Regions from separate parts of the Pseudarthrobacter sp. MDT1-22 genome, predicted to be linked through region 1. Evidence: riboswitches for the same ligand, from Rfam matches in the RefSeq annotation. Region 1 holds a riboswitch; the other holds the start of a gene.
What was found. A riboswitch is a leader RNA that binds a small molecule or an ion and turns the genes downstream of it on or off. The one in region 1 is predicted to bind thiamine pyrophosphate.
Positions count from the first base shown of each region.

Region 2: another riboswitch for thiamine pyrophosphate. It lies ahead of thiD (bifunctional hydroxymethylpyrimidine kinase/phosphomethylpyrimidine kinase); the one in region 1 lies ahead of thiC (phosphomethylpyrimidine synthase ThiC).

Region 1 is NZ_JBTNDK010000003.1:27,103-34,476, forward strand. Features, by position in the region: gene ACX80M_RS03510 (RNA-binding protein) at 1-38, opposite strand, end outside; gene rpsP (30S ribosomal protein S16) at 40-456, opposite strand; gene ACX80M_RS03520 (hypothetical protein) at 669-1,106, opposite strand; gene ACX80M_RS03525 (VOC family protein) at 1,220-2,095, opposite strand; TPP riboswitch at 2,251-2,358, shown strand; gene thiC (phosphomethylpyrimidine synthase ThiC) at 2,353-4,170, shown strand; gene ACX80M_RS03535 (alpha/beta fold hydrolase) at 4,175-4,909, opposite strand; gene ffh (signal recognition particle protein) at 5,010-6,590, opposite strand; gene ACX80M_RS03545 (glucose-6-phosphate dehydrogenase) at 6,679-7,374, shown strand, end outside.
Region 2 is NZ_JBTNDK010000007.1:54,293-61,666, forward strand. Features, by position in the region: gene ACX80M_RS07665 (Rne/Rng family ribonuclease) at 126-3,416, shown strand; TPP riboswitch at 3,518-3,615, shown strand; gene thiD (bifunctional hydroxymethylpyrimidine kinase/phosphomethylpyrimidine kinase) at 3,598-5,196, shown strand; gene rplU (50S ribosomal protein L21) at 5,469-5,777, shown strand; gene rpmA (50S ribosomal protein L27) at 5,839-6,102, shown strand; gene obgE (GTPase ObgE) at 6,221-7,374, shown strand, end outside.

The DNA.
Region 1 (7,374 bases):
ATTCCCCGGACGAGGTGTTCGAGCGCTTCTGCCAGCAATCTACTCAGCCTCGGTGGTCTCTGCCTCGGCCGGGGCCTCGGCTGCGTCAGACTGCTTCGACTTCTTGGTGATGGCTTCCGGGATGATCACGGAACCCTTTTCAGGGGCAACAAAGGCAGCCTTCGGAGCTTTGGTCTTCAGGGTGCCTTCCTGGCCCGGCAGGCCCTTGAACTTCTGCCAGTCACCGGTGATCTTCAGGATCGCGGCAACCTGCTCGGACGGCTGTGCGCCGACGCCGAGCCAGTACTGGGCACGGTCCGTGTCCACCTCGATGTATGAGGGCTCTTCGGTGGGGTGGTACTTACCGATCTCTTCGATGGCACGGCCGTCACGCTTGGAGCGTGCGTCCATGACGACGATGCGGTAGTACGGTGCGCGCATCTTGCCAAAGCGCTTAAGGCGAATCTTTACGGCCACTTTTGTGGTCACTCCTGTTTCAGAAAAGGGGTGAACCGACGTTCTGCACCCGTGGGGCGGGCCATACTTGAGGGTTCGAAGGACAGGATCCGGACGCGGAGAGAGGGGCCACGCAGATCGAGTACCTGTTTATTGTGCCAGATCAGCGTCCGGATTTCGACTTGACACGTCGGGATGGGGCAGCCGGGCGGACCCGGCGGGCCACGGCCGGCCTACGACGACCAGACATACACGCCCGTGCGTGCGGCGTCATCGACGGAGTTGGCCAGCTCAGCGAACTGCTGGACATACGTCCGGGCCTCGGCCACGCCGAACGGCATGTCATCCTGGGCAGCCCACTTTTCAGCGACGTCGTCCAGGACATTGCCTTCGCCTTCAGTCTCGTAGCTGAGCAGGTCGGCGAGCGCACGCACCATGGCCGGCGGGACCCCGAGGAGGGAATCACTGGCCACGTCAACCATGGCCAGTTCGTAGTCCGCGCCACCGGCGTGCACCGCAACGCCGGCAAGATCGCCAAGCTGCTCGATTTCGAAATCGCTGATTCCGGGAATCCGCAGGGCCTGGCCCGCCGGGGAGCCGCCTGCATCCAGGACGTCCGCCCGCTTCAGCGCGGCATCGTGAGTGGAAACAAAAATTTCAGTGAAGCCCATGGGAACAGCCCTCATTCCGTCGACGGTGCGGCCTGGAAGGGCAGTAGCAAGTGCCGCCCCGGCCGTTCAGAATCAGCCTAGTACAAGGCAGGCCGCACTTTTGGCATCCGCACTCAGCGGACGGCGACACGGATATTGTTGCGCCACGGGTCCTCGAAGCGAAGCTCGGCGCCCGTGTGGTGCGAGGCCACACCGGCGACCTTCAGGCGGTCGGCGAGCGCTCCGACGTCATCCCCGGAAGGGACCTCGATGAGCACTTCGCCGAGGCCCAGGGTGTCCTTGCGGGGACCGGCTCCGCGGCTGTTCCAGACGTTCATGGCCATGTGGTGGTGATACCGGCCCGCGGAGACAAACAGTGCCTGCCCGTGCCAGCCGGCGGTCTTTTCGAAGCCCAGCGTGCCCACGTAGAAATCGTGCGCTGACTGGACGTCGCCCACCTGGAGGTGGACGTGGCCCACGCCGGCTTCGCTGGCCCGCTGGCCGGCCACGGATTCCTGGCTCAGGTGCTGCTCGAGATAGCGCTGCGGCGGCAGTGCCAGGCTGTCCATCACTACATCCTTCCCGTTCCAGGACCAGTTTTCGCGGGGCCTGTCCCAGTACAGTTCGACGCCGTTGCCTTCGGGGTCATTGAAGTAGAAGGCCTCGCTGACGAGGTGGTCGGCGCTGCCGGTGAAGGACCGGGGTTCGTACTGGGCGGCGGTGGCTACCGTGGCGGCCAGCGAAGCCTGGTCGTCAAACAGCAGTGCGGTGTGGAACAGCCCGGCCTCTCCCCTGCCAGGCAGATTCAAGGACGGGGCGGCCGCGAGATGGACCAGCGGGCGTTGAAGGCGGCCAAGATAGACGCCGCCGTCCTGTTCCGCGACGACCTCCAGGCCGAGCGCACGCTGGTAGTAGTCGGTCATCAGCTTCATGTCGCCTACCTTGAGCATCACGGTGCCCATGGAGAGGTCGGCAGGAAGGAGATCCCGGCTGGTGGCTTCTGCAGTCATTTGAACACTCCCGGTCCGTTGGCCTTCGGATGGAAGGCGGCTATGGTTCCAATTTACTTGAAGCTTCAATTTAATTCAAGTGGCGGCGCAGACAGATTGCGACCGCTTTCCGGTGATTGCTGTCACCAGTCCACCCTCGGCCTGTGGTAGCTTCGACTTGACCACACGGGAGCCCTTGCAGGGGCTGAGATCGGGCTGACGCAGCCTGCGACCGTTGAACCTGTCCGGGTAATGCCGGCGAAGGAAGTGAGTATTCATTGAATACACAAGAAACACAGCTGATCCCTGCCCAAAATGAAGCCGACGTGGATCAACCGCTCCAGCCTCAAACCCAGTCACTGAAGTCCCACTCGCTGGCGTTTATCAACGATGAGGCCACCGGGATCCGGGTTCCCGTGACCGAGATCGCCCTCGAACCGTCGCCAAACGGCGCGCCGAACGGGCCTTTCCGGACCTACCGCACGGCGGGACCGGGCAGCGATCCGGTGGTGGGCCTTAACCCGTTCCGCTCAGAGTGGATCGCCGCCCGCGGAGACACTGAGCCCTACAGCGGCCGGGAGCGGAACCTGCTCGACGACGGCAAGTCGGCCGTCCGCCGCGGCGCAGCCTCTGCGGAGTGGAAGGGCGCGCAGCCGGTGCCCCGCCGCGCCGTCGGCGGCCGGACCGTCACGCAGATGCATTATGCGCGGCAGGGTGTCATCACCCCCGAGATGCAGTTCATCGCCCTCCGCGAAAACTGTGATGTGGAACTGGTCCGCAGCGAAGTCGCCGCCGGCCGCGCCATCATCCCCAACAACATCAACCACCCGGAATCCGAACCGATGATCATCGGCAAGGCCTTCCTGGTCAAGATCAACGCCAACATCGGCAACTCGGCAGTGACCAGCTCCATTGCCGAGGAAGTGGACAAACTCCAATGGGCCACCCAGTGGGGCGCCGACACGGTGATGGACCTGTCCACCGGAGACGACATCCACACCACCCGGGAATGGCTCATCCGCAACTCCCCCGTGCCCATCGGTACGGTGCCCATTTACCAGGCGCTGGAAAAGGTCAACGGGGAGGCCAACGCCCTGACGTGGGAGATCTACCGGGACACGGTCATCGAGCAGTGCGAGCAGGGGGTGGACTACATGACCATCCACGCCGGTGTGCTGCTGCGTTACGTGCCGCTGACGGCCAACCGCGTTACCGGCATCGTCTCCCGGGGCGGCGCGATCATGGCCGGGTGGTGCCTGGCGCACCACCAGGAGAACTTCCTCTACACCCACTTCGACGAGCTGTGCGAAATCTTCGCCAAGTACGACGTCGCGTTCTCCCTGGGCGACGGACTGCGCCCGGGGGCGACGGCGGACGCCAACGACGCCGCCCAATTCGCCGAGCTGGACACCCTGGCTGAACTGACCCAGCGGGCGTGGGAATTCGACGTGCAGGTCATGGTGGAAGGTCCCGGGCACGTCCCGTTCCACCTGGTGCGGGAGAACGTGGAACGCCAGCAGGAACTCTGCAAGGGCGCCCCGTTCTACACGCTGGGGCCGCTGGTCACGGATATTGCCCCCGGCTACGACCACATCACGTCCGCCATCGGCGCCACCGAAATCGCCCGGTACGGCACGGCGATGCTTTGTTACGTCACGCCCAAGGAACACCTTGGCCTGCCGAACAAGGACGATGTGAAGACCGGAGTGATCACCTACAAGATCGCCGCCCACGCAGCAGACCTTGCCAAGGGCCACCCCGGCGCCCATGAGCGGGATGATGCCCTGTCCAAGGCCCGGTTCGAGTTCCGCTGGCGCGACCAGTTCGCGCTGTCCCTGGATCCGGTCACGGCGGAGGCCTTCCATGACGAGACGCTGCCGGCCGAACCGGCCAAAACCGCCCACTTCTGCTCCATGTGCGGCCCGAAGTTCTGCTCCATGAAGATCAGCCAGGACATCAGGGACGAATACGGTTCCGCCGATTCGCAGGCGGCCATCGCCGAGGCCTACAGCGGGATGCGCGAAAAGAGTGCGGAGTTCCTGGCCGCCGGCGGGAAGGTCTACCTCCCCGAGCTTCGGATCCCGGCCGGGAACTGACGGCTCAGGAAGCCTGAACCGAGCGTGACCTGCCGACGTCGGCGATGAAGGACCGGACGGCACGGTCACCTTCGGCAGAGTCCTGGGGCCGGTGTCCTCCCGCAGCGATGCGGTGCAGGGCACCGGTTTCCTGCAGATATCCGGCGATTTCCTCGTAGAGCGGTTCCCACCCACCCGTCAGGACCATGGTGGGGACGCCCGGAACTATGTGCAGCGGGGCCTCCCAGGACGGCGCCTGCAACCGGAGCCGGCGCGCCGACCGTTTTTCCTCCGGCGTGGCGGGCTCCTGCAGGTCCGCCGCGAACATTCGCCGCACGAACTCACGCTGGAAGTCTTCATCGCTGAGCTGGCGCCGGACGTCGAACAGCGGTTGCATCAGGGCGCGGTGTGCGGCCGTGGCCGGCAGTTCGGCGGTCAGGGACAGGCACGCCGGTTCTACCAGCGTGAGGGAATACACCAGTTCGGGGCGTTCGACGGCAGCCATCATGGCCGCAATCGCGCCCTCGGCGTGGGCAACAACATGGCCCCCAGTAGCCCCGCGGCCGTCATCGGCAAGTGAGCGCAGGATGATGGCGGTGTCTTCAGCGAACGAGGACTCCACGGGTTCAGCGACGGGGTCAAAACCGTGCCGCCGCAGGAACAGGGCGTCGTACGTCAGCGCCATGCCGTGCTGGCGCAGCCACGCCGCGGCACCGAAAGGTCCGGCGCCGTGCACGAACACTACCCGCTGTTTGAACATGACCCAACCCTATTCCACGGCACCGACATCCCAATTGGGCAGCTGCCAGTGTCGTTATGAGTGCCCACAACGACGCCTGCTACCCAGCCGGGAGGGGTGGCTACTTGCCGAGGAACTTGTCGAATCCCTTGGGCAGGTTCAGCTGCGACGGGTCGAAGTCGCCGGCCTGCTGGCCGAACGCCGCCCCCGTGGGGAGCGCCTTCGCCGCCCCGGCCCGCCGGGCCTCGGCGTCCTTCAGCTCCTGGGCAGCCTTGGCAGGGTTGCCTGAGCGGGCCTTCTTCTTCGGGGCGTTCTTGCCGCCCTTCCGCGCGCCGCCGGGGCCGCCCATGCCAGGCATCCCGGGCATTCCGGGCATGCCGCCGCCCTGGGCCATCTTCTTCATCATCTTCTGGGCCTGGCCGAAGCGCTCCAGCAGGCCGTTGACCTCGGAGACATGCACGCCGGAACCCCGGGCAATGCGTGCCCGGCGGGAGCCGTTGATGATCTTCGGGGCGACGCGTTCGTGCGGCGTCATGGAACGCACGATCGCTTCGACACGGTCGATCTCGCGCTCGTCAAAGTTTTCCAGCTGCTCACGGATGTTCTGCGCACCGGGCATCATCATGAGCATCTTTTTCATGGAGCCCATGTTGCGGATCTGCTGCATCTGGGAGAGGAAGTCGTCCAGGGTGAAGTCTTCCTGGTCGGCGAATTTCTTCGCCATCCGGGCGGCTTCGTCCTTGTCCCAGTTCTTTTCGGCCTGCTCAATCAGGGTGAGGACGTCACCCATGTCCAGGATGCGGGAGGCCATGCGGTCCGGGTGGAACAGCTCAAAGTCATCCACGCCTTCGCCGGTGGAGGCGAACATAACCGGCTTACCGGTGACCGACGCAACCGAGAGTGCGGCACCGCCGCGGGCGTCGCCGTCGAGCTTTGACAGCACGATTCCGGTGAAGTTCACACCCTCGTCAAACGCCACAGCCGTGTTCACGGCGTCCTGCCCGATCATGGCGTCGATCACGAACAGCACTTCATTGGGGACGATGGCGCGGCGGATCTCGCTCGCCTGCTCCATCATCTCGGCGTCAACACCGAGGCGCCCGGCGGTGTCAACAATCACGACGTCGTGCAGCTTCTGGCGCGCTTCCTCAACGCCGGCGCGGGCGACGGCGACCGGGTCACCGGCGGGGTGCTCCAGTTCCGAAGTGGCTCCGGGGTGCGGCGCGAAAACGGGCACGCCGGCGCGGTTGCCGACAACCTGAAGCTGGGTGACGGCATTGGGCCGCTGGAGATCACATGCCACCAGCAGGGGGCTGTGGCCTTGGGCCTTGAGCCATTTGGCGAGCTTGCCCGCCAGGGTGGTCTTACCGGCACCCTGAAGGCCGGCCAGCATGATGATGGTGGGACCGGTCTTGGCAAGGCGGATCCGGCGGGTCTCGCCACCGAGGATCTCAACGAGTTCCTCATTGACGATCTTGACGATCTGCTGGCTGGGGTTCAGCGCCCCCGATACCTCTGCCCCGAGGGCACGCTCGCGGACGCGGGCCGTAAACTCACGCACCACGGGAACGGCGACATCGGCATCCAGGAGGGCGCGGCGGATCTCCCGGACTGTGGCATCGACGTCGGCCTCAGTGAGGCGGCCCTTGCCACGGAGATTCTTGAAGGTTGCTGTCAACCGGTCAGAGAGTGAATTGAACACGCGCCGCGCACTTCTTTCAGTGGATTTACAGGGGGGACTCGACTATCTAGGGTACCAAGTCGGGCTTGCCGGATGGCATGCTGGCAGGGTGACCAGCGAAACAAGTGTAAAAACCCTGCTCATTCTGGGTGCCTCAGGCGATCTGACGGGACGCCTCCTGCTCCCGGGACTGGCCCGGCTGGTGGCGAGCGGCCGTGCCGATGGCCTGGCCCTGGTGGGCGCCGGCTCCGATGCCTGGACGCCGGAACAGTGGCGGACCCGGGTCCACGAAGCCTTCGCCCCCGCCGTGGAGGCCGCCGACGCGGCTGGAAAAAAGGCACTCACCGCCTTGGCGGAAGCTACCCCCTACCACCAGCTGGATGTTACGGCGGACGGAGCCCTGGCGGCATTGTTGGCAGGCTTGGAAGGCCCCACCGCGATCTATTTTGCGTTGCCTCCCCAAGTCAGCCAGCTGGCCTGCGAGTCCCTGCACCGCGACCAGGTTCCGGCCGGAACACGGCTGGTAATGGAGAAGCCGTTCGGCGCAAGTGTTGCTTCGGCCCGTTCCCTTAACCACACACTCGCCGCGCTGGTGCCGGAGGACCACATTCACCGGGTGGACCATTTCCTGGGCAAAGCGACGGTGCTGAACATCCTGGGCCTGCGTTTTGCGAACAATTTTTTGGAACCCGTCTGGAACCGCGATCACGTGGAAAAGGTCGAGATCATCTTCGACGAGGACCTGGCACTGGAGGGAAGGGCGAGGTATTACGACAATGCCGGCGCCCTGCGCGACATGATCCAG
Region 2 (7,374 bases), on a different contig from region 1:
CCCCTCTGCCGGTGCGAACCTGGGAGTATCCACTTGACTTCTGTCAACGCCTGCGGGTTTTGACAATATGTGCCCCAATGGGTGCCGGATGTGGCGGTACGTCAGGGGCAGGAGTGTTGCCACATATGGAAAACGAACTAACACCAGCCGTTAATGATGAAGCCGTCGCCGAGGCCACGGAAGCGCCCAAGAAGCCCACCCGGACACGCCGGAAGGCAGTGCCGAAGGCCGCAGAGGTCGCACCGGTGAATGAGGCCGCCGAGGCTGAGCCTGCGACGGACGCCGCACCGGAGCCTAAGGCGCCGGTCCGCCGCACCCGCGCACGTAAGAAGGTGGAGACCGCCGAACCGTTGCCGGCCTTCGCTGCTGAGGTTCTGGAGGCACCTGCCGCCGTTGTTACCGAGACCGTCGTAGAGCCCGCCGCCGTCGAACCGGAGGACGGAGCCGCAGCCCCCGAGGCTGCGGCGGAGACCAAGCCTGTCCGCCGCCGCCGCGTGGCCACGCGCAAAACCTCTGCCCCCGACGTCGCTCCCGCGGCCGTGGAACAGGCAGCTCCGGAGCAGGCAGCCCCTGAAACTGCAGCGACGCCGGCCCCGGAAGCAGAGGAAGTCGCCGCTGCGGAGGCCGCCGCGCCCGCAGCAGCCGCCGCCGTTGCCCCCGTCAACGCTGCCCCGGTCAACGCTGCCGCCGCGCTGGCTGAAGAGCCGGCTGCTGCTGAGACTGCCAGCCCGTTCAGTTCACTGTTCCTTGAGCCGGCGTCCACCACATCGGTGCTTTTCCAGGCCCCCGACCTCAGCACCGTGGTCCGCCCCGCGCCGGTTGCTGCCGTGGTTGAAGAGCCGGAAGAGGACGACCCCGACGACGGCGAAGCAGACGACGCCAACGGCCGCCGCAGGCGCCGCAGCCGTGGTCGCCGTGGACGCAGCCGCACAGGCGAAAGCGATGCTGACGGGGATAACGAAGGCGACGAAGGCGCAGCCGAAGAAACCGATGAGGAATCCGCCGGGCAGGCCGATGAGGGCGTGACGTCCCGCCGTCGTCGTCGCCGCCGCCGTGGCGACCAGGATCTGGAACTCACCGGAGGAGAAGGCGACGACCCGCCCAACACGGTGACCCGCGTCCGCGCGCCGCGCGCCGCGACCGAAGCGCCGGTCAACAACCGCGTCACGTCTGTCAAGGGTTCCACCCGCCTCGAAGCCAAGAAGCAGCGCCGCCGCGAATCCCGCGACACCGGCCGCCGCCGCACCGTCATCACCGAGGCCGAGTTCCTGGCCCGCCGCGAATCAGTTGACCGGCAGATGATCGTCCGCCAGCGCGACGACAGAATCCAGATCGGCGTCCTCGAAGACGGCGTCCTGGCCGAGCATTTTGTCTCCAAGACCCAGCAGGACTCCCTGATCGGCAACGTTTACCTCGGCAAAGTGCAGAACGTCCTGCCCTCCATGGAAGCGGCGTTCGTTGACATCGGACGCGGCCGCAACGCCGTTCTGTACGCCGGTGAAGTGAACTGGGAAGCCGTTAACCTCGAAGGCAAGCAGCGCCGGATCGAAAACGCGCTCAAGTCCGGCGACACCGTCCTGGTCCAGGTCACCAAGGATCCCGTGGGCCACAAGGGTGCACGCCTGACCAGCCAGATCTCGCTGCCCGGCCGCTACCTGGTCTATGTGCCCGGCGGCTCCATGACCGGAATCTCCCGCAAACTGCCCGACGTCGAGCGAAACCGCCTCAAGCGCATCCTCAAGGACCGCCTCCCGGAGCACGCCGGCGTCATCGTCCGCACCGCTGCCGAAGGCGCCTCGGAAGAGGAGCTCACGCACGACATCAACCGGCTGCGCGCGCAGTGGGAGGGCATCGAAAGCCAGTCCACGTCCACCAAGATCCTCGCGCCGGAGCTGCTCTACGGCGAACCTGACCTCACCATCAAGGTGGTCCGTGATGTCTTCAACGAGGACTTCTCCAAGCTGATCGTCTCCGGTGAAGAGGCCTGGGACACTATCGAGGCCTACGTCACCTACGTGGCCCCGGACCTCGTGGGCCGCCTGGAAAAGTGGACCAAGGACCATGACATCTTCGCTGCGTGGCGGATCGATGAGCAGATCCACAAGGCCCTGGAACGCAAGGTCTTCCTGCCTTCGGGCGGCTCGCTGGTCATTGACCGCACCGAAGCCATGACCGTGGTGGACGTCAACACCGGCAAGTTCACCGGCAGCGGCGGCAACCTCGAGGAAACCGTCACCAAGAACAACCTTGAGGCAGCTGAAGAAGTGGTCCGGCAGCTCCGACTCCGCGACATCGGCGGCATCATCGTCATCGACTTCATCGATATGGTCCTCGAATCCAACCGCGACCTTGTCCTGCGCCGCATGGTGGAATGCCTGGGCCGCGACCGGACCAAGCACCAGGTGGCCGAAGTGACCTCCCTGGGCCTCGTGCAGATGACGCGCAAGCGCATGGGCACCGGGCTCCTGGAAGTCTTCGGCGAGCAGTGTGAAACCTGTGCAGGCCGCGGAATTGTCACCCACGACGACCCCGTGGAACACCGCCGCGCCAACACGGTAGCCGCGGAGCACCACGTGCAGCGGGTTGACAGCCGCCCGGAAGCCCAGCGCACCGACAGCGTGCGGACTGACAGTCAGCGCCCGGACAGCCAGCCGGGTGGCCGCACTGACCGGAAGCGCCGCCGCGGACGGGGCGGCCAGCCGCTGGAAACAGCACCGGCAGCTCCGGTGCAGATCCACACGGTCCACCCGGAAGCCAGCGATGCCGAGCGCCATGCGAAGGCGGAGGCCACGCGGGCAGCGCTTGCGAACATTGCGGCCGCAGCCCACGCCGCGCATCTGCATGACGACGAGGTGGCTCACGCATCAGCTGCCGCGGGCCGGCAGCCTGCGGCTCCGGTGCCGGCTCCGGTTGGGCAGTCCGAAACGGACTCCAACGGCCGCCCGGCCGCAGTGCTGACATTCGGCGGCGAGCAGGTGGTGCTTCCGTTCGTTGCGCACCACGATGACCAGCCGCACGCACCTGCCCTGACACTTGACCGCCTCGCGGAGGCCTTCGCCCACCTTGGTGAGCCGGCTCCGGTAGCGGAAAGCACTCCGCCGGCAGTCCAGGCAACTGAAAGCCGGGCGGCCGAACCTGCCCGCCAGCAGCAGCCAGCCGCGGCGGAGAAGGATTACTCCGATCACACCGAGGAGCCCCGCGCCCGCCGTCCCCGGCGGAACCGGAGTGCCAGCCGTGCCCAGGGCGCAGCCAACGCCACGTCCGTAGAGCATCACGAAGCCGCTCCGGCGGCTGCCGCCGGACACACCCACGCCGCCAAGGCGCCGGAGCCCGTCAAGGCTCCTGTGGCCGACAAGCCGGTTGCCGCCAACGCGCCCATCATCCTGGGCGTAGGAGTTCCGGCCTCGGAGCTCTGACCAAGCAGTAGGGCAAGCCAATACAACGGCGCCTGGATGTGCCTGTGAATCACAGGCTGCGTCCGGGCGTCCGGCGTTAAGTCGCGAGGAACGCTAGGCTGGTGACTGACACGGGGTGCCGCGCAGAGAGCCGGCTGAGATCCACACCCGTTGAACCTGTCCGGTTAGCACCGGCGAAGGGATGTCTCCTTTGGCTTCAACTTCTGTCCTTCCTCCTGCAACGCCCGCGGCGGCTCTACAGGGATCCTCAGCAACCGGGGCTGAGGTCCTGCCCGCGCCAGGCCGGACTGCCAACGTCCAGGTGCTGCGTGACGTTCCGCGGGTGCTGTCCATTGCCGGATCGGACCCTTCAGGTGGCGCCGGCGTCCAGGCCGACCTCAAAAGCATCGCGGCTCTTGGCGGCTACGGCATGGCGGCCATCACCGCACTGACAGTCCAAAACACCCGGGGGGTCCAGGCGGTTCACGTTCCGCCTGCGTCCTTCCTGGGCCAGCAGCTCGATGCCATCAGCGATGACATCACCATCGACGCGGTCAAGATCGGCATGCTGGGCGACGCTGCGGTGATAGGCGTGGTCCGCGACTGGCTGGAAAAGGTGCGTCCCGCCGTCGTCGTTCTTGATCCGGTGATGGTGGCCACAAGCGGCGACCGGCTACTGCAGGGGTCTGCCGAGGCGGCCCTGCGGGAGCTGCTCCCGCTCGCGGACCTGATCACCCCCAACCTGGCCGAACTGGCCATCCTGGTGGGGGAGCCGCAGGCGAGGGAATGGCACGACGCGCTCGGGCAGGGACAGCGGTTGTCCGCCGCGACCGGTGCCACTGTCCTGGTCAAGGGCGGCCATCTCGACGGCGGTGCGTGCCCGGATGCCCTGGTCAACGCTGCCGGGCTGCTCGCCCAGGAAGTGGTGGAAGTGAGCGGGGACAGGATCCCCACGCGCAACAGCCACGGCACCGGCTGCTCACTGTCATCGGCCATGGCCACGGCCCAGGCCCGGTTGGGGGACTGGGAAGCCGCACTACGGCAAGTGAAGCCCTGGCTGGTGGGCGCGCTGCAGGCCGCTGACCAACTTGAGGTGGGCGCGGGCAACGGCCCCATCAACCACTTCCACCACATGCAACAGGTTCCGGCAGCCGGCGAATTCGCAGAGACGCTGCGGCGGGCGTCGGAGCCGGATCTTGCAGCCATCTACGGGCTGGATTTCATCCGCGACCTGGCGGCCGGCACTTTGGCTGAGGAACAGTTCGCCTATTACCTCGCCCAGGACGCCATCTACCTCAACGGCTATTCGCGGGTCCTTGCCCGGGCCAGTGCGCTGGCGCCCACGGAAGCCGCCCAGCTGTTCTGGGCAAAGTCGGCCCAGCAATGCCTTGAGGTCGAGTCCGAACTGCACCGCACGTGGCTAAGCACCAGGACAGTGGACTCCGTCCTGGGACCTGTCACCAAGTCCTACGTGGACCACCTGCTGGCGGCCTCGGCCTCAGGCAGCTACGCGGTCCTCGTGGCGGCGGTACTGCCGTGCTTCTGGCTGTATGCCGAAGTGGGACAGACTCTCCACGCGGAGTTCCTGGCTGCGGGTGCCCCGGCAGCACATCCTTATGCCGACTGGCTGCGGGCCTATGCTGACGAGGATTTCGCCCAGGCCACGCGCTACGCCATCGACTTTGGTGACGACGCCGGTCGGAGTGCTTCCGCGGATGAACAGGCGGCGATGCTGGTGGCTTTCAGGCAGTCGTGCCGGTTCGAGGTGGAATTCTTCGACGCGCCGCGAATTCATTCCTGACTGGCTGGGGCCCGTGCGGCCTGTACGATAGTCGGGCACGGTTTTGGATTGTCAGTGCAGTACCTGCTTGTGGGTCCTATCACAGACAACCTGCCGTAACCAGCCTCATTTGCGGCCGAAGGCAAAATTAGCGTATTCTAGATCTTCGGTGCTTACGCCAACACTTGGGTTACGACCCCACGGCGTTGAGGCACAGCGAGAACCCAGCCAATTATGGAACAGGGTTCAGCACGCAAATTTAGTAATAAACGTCGAGAGAAGTGAGTTCCCAAGTGGTGTACGCGATTGTCCGCGCAGGCGGCCGCCAAGAGAAGGTTTCCGTTGGAGACTTCGTTACCCTGAACCGCGTCCCCGGTGGAGCCGGCAGCACCTTTGAGTTGCCCGCACTGCTCCTGGTAGACGGTGACAAAGTCACCTCTGCTGCTGCGGACCTGGCCAAGGTAACGGTTACGGCTGAGATCCTCGAAGACCTCCGTGGTCCGAAGATCGTCATCCAGAAGTTCAAGAACAAGACCGGTTACAAGAAGCGCCAGGGTCACCGTCAGGAATTGACCAAGGTCAAGATCACGGGTATCAAGTAACTCTTCGTTACTGTTCAGGTTCTTCAGCAGATTCCCCAGAATTTAAAGGCAGGCATTTCAAATGGCACATAAAAAAGGCGCGAGTTCCACTCGCAACGGTCGTGACTCCAACGCCCAGTACCTCGGCGTCAAGCGCTTCGGCGGCCAGGTAGTTTCCGCAGGCGAGATCATCGTTCGCCAGCGTGGCACCCACTTCCACCCGGGCGCCGGCGTTGGACGTGGCGGCGACGACACACTGTTCGCACTGGCCCCGGGAGCTGTCCAGTTCGGCACCCGCCGCGGTCGCCGCGTTGTTAACATCGTTGCTGCTGCAGCTGCAGAGTAACAAATAGTTCTGAAGCGGTGGAGCGGGCCATTTTGGTCCGCTCCACTGTTCTTTTAACCGCATTACAATCGTCTTGTCGCCTTTGGGCGTACAGGAAAACAGCACTGAGGAGATCCACGTGGCGAGCTTTGTAGACCGGGTAGTACTGCACGTATCCGGCGGTACCGGCGGCCACGGGTGTGTCTCTGTCCACCGGGAGAAGTTCAAGCCCCTGGGCGGTCCCGACGGCGGCAACGGCGGCGACGGCGGCGATGTCATCCTGCGCGTTGATCACCAGACCACCACGCTGCTTGACTACCACCACGCCCCGCACCGCCATGCCACCAACGGTGGCCCCGGCATGGGTGACTGGCGGGGTGGCAAGAGCGGCGAGACCCTCATCCTGCCCGTACCGGACGGCACCGTGGTCAAGTCCAAGGACGGCACCGTCCTGGCGGACCTGGTCGGCGAAGGCGCCGAGTATGTGGCGGCCGCCGGCGGCCTGGGCGGCCTGGGCAATGCTTCGCTGTCCTCGCAGAAGCGCCGTGCCCCGGGCTTCGCCCTGCTGGGCATCGAGGGTGACGCCCGTGACATTGTGCTGGAACTGAAGTCCATCGCCGACATCGCGCTGGTGGGTTTCCCCTCTGCCGGCAAATCCAGCCTGATCGCGGCCATGTCCGCCGCGCGGCCCAAGATCGCCGATTACCCCTTTACCACGCTGATCCCGAACCTGGGTGTTGTCCAGTCCGGCGATGTCCGCTTCACCATTGCGGACGTCCCGGGCCTCATCGAGGGCGCCAGCGAAGGCAAGGGTCTTGGCCACCACTTCCTGCGCCACGTGGAGCGCTGCGCCGCCCTGGTGCACGTGCTGGACTGCGGCACGCTTGAATCGGACCGTGACCCTTTGGCGGACCTGGCCATCATCGAGGCCGAGCTGGAAAAATACTCCGTGGATATGAGTTATGCCGGTGCCGACGGCGAAGTGGTTCCGCTAAACCACCGTCCGCGCCTGGTGGCCCTGAACAAGGTGGACCTCCCGGACGGCAAGGACATGGCTGAATTTGTCCGCCCGGAACTGGAGTCACGCGGCTACCGGGTCTTCGAAATCTCGGCTACCAGCCACGAGGGTCTCCGCCAGCTCGGCTTCGCCATGGCGGAAATCGTCCAGGCTGCCCGTGCCGCCCTCGCAGCCGCCCCGCCCAAGGTCCAGCCTCCCGTTCTGCGGCCCCGCGCCGTCAACGAATCCGGCTTCAAGATCCGCCGCGAGGAAAAGAACCTCGAGCCGCTCTTCCG